2 regions of the Pseudomonas putida group bacterium ESBL64 genome follow, and region 1 is predicted to be linked to the other one. Evidence: riboswitches for the same ligand, from Rfam matches in the RefSeq annotation. Region 1 holds a riboswitch; the other holds the start of a gene.

What was found. A riboswitch is a leader RNA that binds a small molecule or an ion and turns the genes downstream of it on or off. The one in region 1 is predicted to bind thiamine pyrophosphate.
Region 2: another riboswitch for thiamine pyrophosphate. It lies ahead of V6093_RS04060 (TenA family protein); the one in region 1 lies ahead of thiC (phosphomethylpyrimidine synthase ThiC).

What each region holds. Positions count from the first base shown of each region.
Region 1 covers NZ_CP145799.1:4,474,897-4,479,313, reverse strand. Annotated here, with positions in the region: gene cytX (putative hydroxymethylpyrimidine transporter CytX) at 1-693, opposite strand, end outside; gene thiC (phosphomethylpyrimidine synthase ThiC) at 859-2,739, opposite strand; TPP riboswitch at 2,895-3,001, opposite strand; gene V6093_RS20305 (TolC family outer membrane protein) at 3,162-4,417, shown strand, end outside.
Region 2 covers NZ_CP145799.1:906,742-911,158, reverse strand. Annotated here, with positions in the region: gene codB (cytosine permease) at 1-390, opposite strand, end outside; gene tenA (thiaminase II) at 619-1,284, opposite strand; gene V6093_RS04060 (TenA family protein) at 1,281-1,928, opposite strand; TPP riboswitch at 2,007-2,121, opposite strand; gene V6093_RS04055 (Ig-like domain-containing protein) at 2,363-4,417, shown strand, end outside.

The sequences.
Region 1 (4,417 bases):
GCGGGCAAAGCGCGAGTAGTCCGCGATCAGCGGCAGCCAGGACAGCGGCATGGCGATGACGATATCGAAGCCAACCGCCAGCGACATCGAACCATCCCCGGCACGGTTCCACAGTTCGGCCAGGTCGGCCTTGGCGAACAGGTTCCAGGTCAGCCACAGGCAAGCGCCCAGCAACAACCAGATCCCCCAGGCGCGCAGCACCTTGCGCACGAAGGCCAGTGGCCCGCTGACAGCCAGCAGGGTGGCCAGGGCACCGAAGCACAGCGTCCAGAGCATGGGGCTGTTCCAGGCACTGTCCTCACCGAACGCTCGCGCCCCCAGCAAGCTGGCAGCATCGCGCATGACGATAATCTCGAAAGCACCCCAACCCACCAGTTGCAGCAAGTTGAGCAGCGCCGGCAAGCGCGCGCCATGGCTGCCCAGGCTGAGTTTCAGGGTGCCCATGGCGGACAGGCCGGTGTCGCTGCCGATAACCCCCGCCGCACCCAGCAACAGCACACCGACACCGGTGCCCAGGGCGATGGCCAGCACGGCGCCAGCAAGGCCCAGGCCTGGCGCCAGCATGGCGCCGACCTGCAGCACCATCAGGCCGATGCCGAGGGAAAACCACAGTGAAAACAGGTCGCGAGCACCGAAGATGCGCTGCTGGATGGGGATTGGATGGTCGGGAGAGAACTGGCTGGGTGATGTCATGGTTGGCGCTCGCCGGCAATATTGTTGGTGTTCCTGGCGAGGACTTCGTCCTCGTATCGCGACGCAAGGCCGCTCCCACAAAAACCACGCAGGCTTCGAGGCTTGCGCGGTCCTTGTGGGAGCGGCCTTGCGTCGCGAAAGGGCCGCAAAGCGGCCCCAGCGTGCTTAGACTTTGTGGTACAGCTGGCTGCCTTCCTGGCGGAACCGCTCGGCCTGCTCACGCATGCCTTGCTCGACCGTCACATCCACGGCCTCGATCTTGGCAGCGTACTCACGCACTTCCTGGGTGATCTTCATCGAGCAGAACTTCGGCCCGCACATCGAGCAGAAGTGCGCGACCTTGGCCGATTCCTTCGGCAGGGTCTCGTCGTGGAAAGCGCGGGCGGTGTCCGGGTCGAGGCCCAGGTTGAACTGGTCTTCCCAACGGAACTCGAAACGCGCCTTGGACAAGGCGTTGTCGCGAATCTGTGCACCCGGGTGGCCCTTGGCAAGGTCGGCGGCATGCGCGGCGATCTTATAGGTGATGATGCCGGTCTTGACGTCGTCCTTGTTCGGCAGGCCCAGGTGCTCCTTCGGCGTGACGTAGCAGAGCATGGCGCAACCGAACCAGCCGATCATCGCCGCACCAATGCCCGAGGTGATGTGGTCGTAACCCGGCGCGATGTCGGTGGTCAGTGGGCCGAGGGTGTAGAACGGCGCCTCGTCGCAGCACTCCAGCTGCTTGTCCATGTTCTCTTTGATCAATTGCATCGGCACGTGGCCGGGGCCTTCGATCATGCATTGCACGTCGTGCTTCCAGGCAATCTTGGTCAGCTCGCCGAGGGTTTCCAGCTCACCGAATTGCGCGGCGTCGTTGGCATCGGCAATCGAGCCAGGGCGCAGGCCGTCGCCCAGCGAGAAGCTGACGTCGTAGGCCTTCATGATTTCGCAGATTTCGTCGAAGTGGGTGTACAGGAAGTTTTCCTTGTGGTGCGCCAGGCACCACTTGGCCATGATCGAGCCACCGCGGCTGACGATGCCGGTGACGCGCTTGGCGGTCAGGGGCACATAGCGCAGCAACACACCGGCGTGAATGGTGAAGTAGTCCACGCCCTGTTCGGCCTGCTCGATCAGGGTGTCGCGGAACAGTTCCCAGGTCAGGTCCTCTGCCACGCCGTTGACCTTTTCCAGGGCCTGGTAGATCGGCACGGTACCGATCGGCACCGGCGAGTTGCGAATGATCCACTCGCGGGTTTCGTGGATGTGCTTGCCGGTGGACAGGTCCATGACCGTGTCCGATCCCCAGCGGATGCCCCAGGTCAGCTTGGCCACCTCTTCCTCGATCGAGGAACCCAGGGCGCTGTTGCCGATGTTGCCGTTGATCTTCACCAGGAAGTTGCGACCGATGATCATCGGCTCTACTTCCGGGTGGTTGATGTTGGCCGGAATGATCGCGCGGCCACGGGCGATTTCCTGGCGAACGAATTCAGGGGTGATTTCTTTCGGGATGTTGGCACCGAAGCTGTGGCCGGCATGTTGCTCATTCAGCAGGCCGGCGGCGCGGGCCTCCTGCAGCTTCATGTTTTCGCGGATGGCCACGTATTCCATTTCGGCGGTGATGATGCCCTGACGGGCATAGTGCATCTGCGAGACGTTGGCGCCGGCCTTGGCACGACGCGGGTTGCGCACATGGGCGAAACGCAGCTTGGCCAGCTCTGCATCGTTCAGGCGCTGCTGACCGAAGTCGGAGCTCAGGCCTTCCAGGCGCTCGGTGTCACCGCGGGCTTCGATCCACGCCGAACGCACATCGGCCAGGCCTTTGCGCACGTCGATGATCACGTCGGGGTCGGTGTACGGGCCAGACGTGTCATACACCAGCACCGGGGCGTTGGACTCGCCGCCGAAATCGGTCGGGGTGTCATCCAGGCTGATTTCACGCATGGGGACGCGGATGTCCGGGCGCGAGCCTTCGACATACACCTTGCGCGAACGCGGGAAGGGTTGCACGGACTGCTGATCGACTTGTGCCGATTCGCTGAGGTTGATCGCTTTTTCTTGTTTGGTCATCACAGGCTCTCCTGACGGCTTCCTAGCAGTGGAATGTCGGGGTGAACCTGAAACGCGCGGACGCACCCTCTTTGGGTGCAGTGCCGGACATGGGGGGTGCCTGAAGCTGTATGCAGCTGTGACAATCCCGGACCTGGCACAAGAGGCTCCCCGGGAAGGCGAGCAATCTTGTTCCCTACGCAGGCGCTAACCTGATCAGGTTCAACGGGATCCGCACCTCTGCGATCTCAGCCTTTGCTTCAAGGCACCCCGACAAGAACATGCGCAGTCTAGACTGGAGTGGTCAGCAAAGCCAAGCAGGTAAATGCGCGGATGATGAAAGGCACACCGAGCGATTGTTGCCGGGTGCGCATGGCACTACACTGGCCCATCGCTCGATACTCAACAGTTCAGTAATTAAATTTCGTACAAGGATTGCCTCTATGCTGCGCAAACTCTCACTGGCGATAGCCGTGTCTTGTGCGTCCAACGGAGTGGTCTGGGCAGCGGACGTGCCTTCGACAGTCAAAACCGATCTGGTCAGCGTCTACCAGGAAGCAGTGGACAACAACGCCGACCTGGCTGCAGCACGCGCCGATTACGGGGCACGCCGCGAAGTGGTGCCGCAGGCCCGCGCCGGGTTGCTGCCAAACCTGTCGGCCGGTGCCGAGATGATGAACACCCGCACCAAGCTGGACGAGCCGTCCATGACGTCCAATCGCAGCGGCAACGCCTGGAGCGCGACCCTGGCTCAGCCGATCTTCCGCGCTGATCGCTGGTTCCAGTTGCAAGCCGCCGAAGCAGTCAACGAACAGGCAGCACTGGAGCTGTCGGCGACCGAGCAAAACCTGATCCTGCAAACCGCGCAAAACTACTTCGCCGTCCTCCGCGCCCAGGACAACCTGGCCGCCACCAAGGCAGAAGAAGCCGCCTTCAAGCGCCAGCTGGATCAGTCCAACGAGCGTTTCGACGTGGGCCTTTCGGACAAGACCGACGTGCTGCAATCCCAAGCCAGTTATGACACTGCACGGGCCAACCGGATCATCGCCGAACGCCAGGTGCAGGATGCCTTCGAGGCCCTGGTAACCCTGACCAACCGTGAGTACACCTCTATCCAGGGCGTGGTGCATAGCCTGCCGGTACAAGTGCCAACGCCCAACGATGCCAAAGCCTGGGTCGAAACCGCCGGGCGCCAGAACCTCAACCTGCTGGCCACCAACTACGCGGTTTCTGCCGCAGAAGAGACCCTGCGTCAGCGCAAGGCCGGGCATGCACCGACCCTGGACGCCGTGGCCAAGTACCAGAAGGGTGACAACGACAGCCTTGGCTTCACCAACCCATCGCAACTGGGGGTGCGCTACAGCGGCGATGTCGAGCAGACCAGCGTTGGCCTGCAACTGAACATACCGATCTACAGCGGCGGCCTGACCAGCTCGCAGGTACGCGAGGCTTACCAGCGCCTGAGCCAGAGCGAGCAACAGCGTGAAAGCCTGCGCCGCCAGGTCGTGGAAAACACCCGCAACCTGCACCGCGCAGTGAACACCGATGTGGAACAGGTACAGGCGCGCAAGCAGTCGATCATTTCCAACCAGAGCGCGCTGGAAGCCACCGAAATCGGCTACCAGGTCGGTACCCGCAACATCGTCGACGTGCTTGATGCCCAGCGCCAGCTGTACACCTCGGTGCGCGACTACAACAA
Region 2 (4,417 bases), 2.3 Mb from region 1:
GAAACCATCCGCCAGCCCCAGCAGCTTGACCAGCACGATGGCCACCGTGGCCGTACCCCAGGCATACCAGCCCAGTTCGGCAAAACCCAGCAGAAAGTCCGAGAGCCGGCTCCCCGCTTCACCAAAACAGAAGCGCCCCATCAACACGGTATTCAGCCCGCTGCGTGAGGCGATGAAGGCCAGCACTGCGGCATACAAGGCAAGCAAACTGTTGCCGAGGGTCGCTACCCACAGCATGTCGACAAAACTGAATGCCATGCCCAGCTTGCCGCCGGCGAACATCGTGCCGGTAAAGAAGGTGAAGCTGAACAAGACCATCGCGATCGGCAGCAGGCCCTTGCGGGCGGACTGGGGGGCTTCGCTGAGTGGAAATTCGCTGGGTGAGCTCATTGCACGGGGCTCCGGGTGTGTAGTTGGGAGCGGAAAGAGCAATATGCGGGCCGCTTTTTCCTGCGCCGCCACCCGGAAGAAATCGGGCTGCTCGCCCAGAAATCCATATGCACTGTGCACATTAAAGCTGCGATCTGACGATCTGAAGTGTGCGGGACGACTTATTTTGAGGCGCTCATGCACCAAAGCGGGCCTGGGCTGGGTAGTAATCACCCAGCCCACGGCGGTTTACACGGTCCCGTCCAACCCCATTTGCCAGAAATCAGCCTCCAGGCTGGAGGCCTGGCCAAAAATCCCTGCCAGTTCGGCGAACCGCTGCTCGGTCATGCTGCGCGCTGCCAGTTCGTCCAGGTGCTTGCGCGCTGCTGCGGCCACCCCTTGGTAGCCCTCCCCGGCATACTCGCCAATCCACTCGCGGTAGGGGTGATTGCTCAAGTCGCCAATGCGCTCGGCCAGGGTCCGGCCGATTTCGGCATAGCCGATCACGCAAGGTGCCAGTGCCACGTGCAGCTCCAGCAGGTCGCCGGCTGCGCCGCAGTCCAGCACATAACGGGTGTATGCCACCGTGGCCTGATGCTCTGGCGCGGCCTCGATGTCTGCCTGGGTCAAGCCCCAGCGTGCGCACAGGCGCAAGTGCAGCTCGGTTTCATCCAGGATCGCCGACAGCCCGGCCTGCGCTGCACGAATGTCGGCCGGGCGGCGGCTTTTGTAGGCGGCCAGCGCCCAGGCGCGGGCGAACTGGATCAGGAACAGGTAATCCTGCACAAGGTAGGTCCGGAACGCTTCCTCGCTCAGCGTGCCCTCGCCCATCTGACGCACGAAGTCATGGTCTACGTAGCTGTTCCATTGTGGCGAGGCAGCGGCCTTGAGGCGCTCGAAGATATCCATGCTCATTTGCCCTCCGGGTACACTGCATCGAAGAAAGCCAGCTCCAGCGCCACGGTGCGCTGGTAGAAGTCACTTGCCAATGCGGCCTCCTGCGGGCCGACGCGGTCCAGTTCGGCCTGCAGGAAAGCGACGAATGCCTGGAATGCCGGGTTGTCATGCAGGGTAATCCACTCGGCATGGACGAAGTTGTCCGGCATCGGTTTCGGCGCCTTGAGCGCCCAGTCCAGGTACAGGCCTTCGGCAACGTTCAGCACCGCCAGTGCCGCTGCGTAGGAACGGGTGGCTGCCGCTTCGCGCATGATCGCCTTGAAACCTGCGGTAGGCGCGGTATCGGCCGGTTCACTGCGTTGCGCCGGGCTGACACCCAAGGCCTCGAAGGCACGCAGGAAGTAGGTGTTCTCGTCACTGCAGATCATCCCGGCAAAGCGGCCGAAGCGCAGGCGGGCTTCAAACGTGTCAGCGGTGGCGATGGCCGCGCCTAGCAGGGTCACGAAGCTGTCGAGGAAACGGTGGTCCTGAACCAGGTAGTCGACCATGATCGGGTCCGGCAGGCTGCCGTCGCACAGTCGGGTCACGAAACGGTGGCCAACGGCCGCCGACCAGGTCGGCTCGCTCTGGCGGCGCAGGGACTGGCTGAAACGTTCGGTCATGTTGCTGTCCTTGATGAGGGTGACAGCGAGACCTTGAAAGTTGGCATGGACTGGCCTCGCAGTGAGGCCGGCAAAAAGGCAGGTTACAAGCCCCATCCCTTCGCCGGCATGATCCGGATCAGGTTCGAAGGGTCACCGCGCTGTAGCGTTCAGCGGTTTCTCAGCCCATTGCCGGGCTCCCCTTGGTGAGGCTCAGGTATACCCGAGGGCGCCGCGCCTGTCACGCCCCAAACTGTGGGCAATGGTGACCCGCTAATGGGTATCTGTCCCCATTCTTGACGCGCCATCTTTTAGTGCACGCCAGACGCTGCAAGGTTTTGTATGTCAAGGCATTACTGAAAAATCTGTTGGCATAGCTGTTGCTGATGGCCATTTAACGGGCAAAACGCCATTGATGGCTTAAGGCCCTAAGGCCGCAAAAGAGGCTTAAGCCAATGAAAACACCTGCTGCGAGTCACGCGTCCAGACGCGCGTTCCATCTCTCCTCCGTCACTGCGCTGATGATCAGCCTCGGGTTGATCACGGCCATGGCAGCCCCCCTCGACGACAACAGCATGCCACCGCCGACCGACCCGTCGGCCTACACCGACCAGCCGGACGACCCGACCGCTGCCTTGCTTGAGCTGAACACCATGCCAGAGGCCAACGAAGGCTCGCTGGAGCTGACCGATGGCGCGTATGGCGACCGCAACACGGTACGCACCGACAACGTACTGCCGCCTGCCCTGCAAACGTCGGACAAGTACCCTACCAACGGCAAACCCAGCCCGTTGTTCGGTGCGCAACCTTTCACCCAGCAACTGTTGCTGTTCGAAGAATTCGGACCAGAGAAGCTCGACCCGACCACGCCGGTGCCCGATCTGACCTTCCCGGTACCGACCCTCGGCGCGGCCCCCGCCCAAGACCCCAACGTGGTGGCACGCAGCGGCCCCAGTGGCAACGCACTGGAAGCGTTCCTCAAGCAACCCGGCCTGTACCCGTTTCCGACCCAGTACGCCAACGTGCTGGACCGCAACCCATGGAAGGCGCAGATCGAGATGTTCCTCAACCGCCAGCCGGTCGGCTCGCCCGCTGAAGGCCGGCCACCAGGAAAAGGCTGGTCGCACCAGCGCTGGAACGAGTTTTACCCGCAGGCAGCGTTCAAGACCGCCCAGGCCGGTGCGCGCATCAACCTCGGCCTGCGCGACCGTAAGCAACTGCACAACTATGCCGTCGGTGAATTTGCCCCGGGCGGCCTGTACTACCAGACCTCCGACATTCCGACCACGCTGGGCACCACCAAGGGCATCGACACACGCTTCCATCCGAACATGCCGCTGCAAAACCACAAATCGCTCTGGACCTTCGACGGCACCTTCCCGCCCAAACTGCTGATGGTGCGCTACGGCCAGCCAATTCTGATGCGCCATTACAACGCCCTGCCGATTGACCCCTCGGCCAACGGTGGCTTTGGCCTGCATACCATCTCGACCCACGAGCACAACGGCCACTCGCCGGCCGAAAGCGACGGCTTTGCCAACGCGTACTTCTTCCCCGGCCAGTACTACGACTACCGCTGGCCGGTGCAGCTGGCCGGCTACGACACCATCAACACCCGTGCCCAGGACCCGCGTGCAGCTTTCCCCTGCTCGCCGGGTGAAACCTTGTTCGTCAACGATGGTTCACCGGGCCTGAAAACCTGCGAGAACGGCAGCATCAAGATTCGTGGCGACTGGCGCGAAACCATGAGTACCCACTGGTTCCACGACCACATGATGGATTTCACGGCGCAGAACGTCTACAAGGGCAACGCCGTGATGATGAACTACTACAGCGCCCTGGACCGCGGCAACGAGGCCCTGCAGGACGGTGTCAACCTGCGCTTCCCAAGCGGGTCAGCCATGCCTTGGGGGAACCGTGACTATGACGTCAACCTGGTGGTTGCCGACAAAGCCTGGGATGCCAATGGCCAGCTGTGGTTCAACCCGTTCAACACGGACGGCTTCCTCGCTGACCAGATTCTGGTCAACTGGCAGTACAAGCCCAGGCTCAAGGTGCGTGCGCGCAGTTACCGCTTCCGTCTCCTCAACGGCTCGGTGTCGCGCTACTTCAAGTTCGCCGTGGTGCGGGAGATTGCCGGTACCAGTGGTGAGTTCAAAGGCCCGTCCGGCTCCAACCTGTCGTATGCGCGGGTGCCGTTCCACATGATTGCCAACGACGGCAACATCATGGAACACGCGGTGCCATTCGACGGCACGATGGACCTCAATGGTGACGGCAACCTGCAAGACAACAACGGCGTCTTGCCGTTGCAGGCCATTGCCGAGCGCTACGACATCATCATCAACTTCGCCAAGAACGGCATCAAGGCCGGCGACAAGCTGTACTTCGTCAACCTGATGGAGCACGACTCCGGCAAAGGTCCGAAGCAAGCTATCCCGTTGGCCGACGTGCTGTCGGAAAAATACAAGGCGGTAATCAAGCAGACCAGCAAAGGCCCGCAGTGGGAC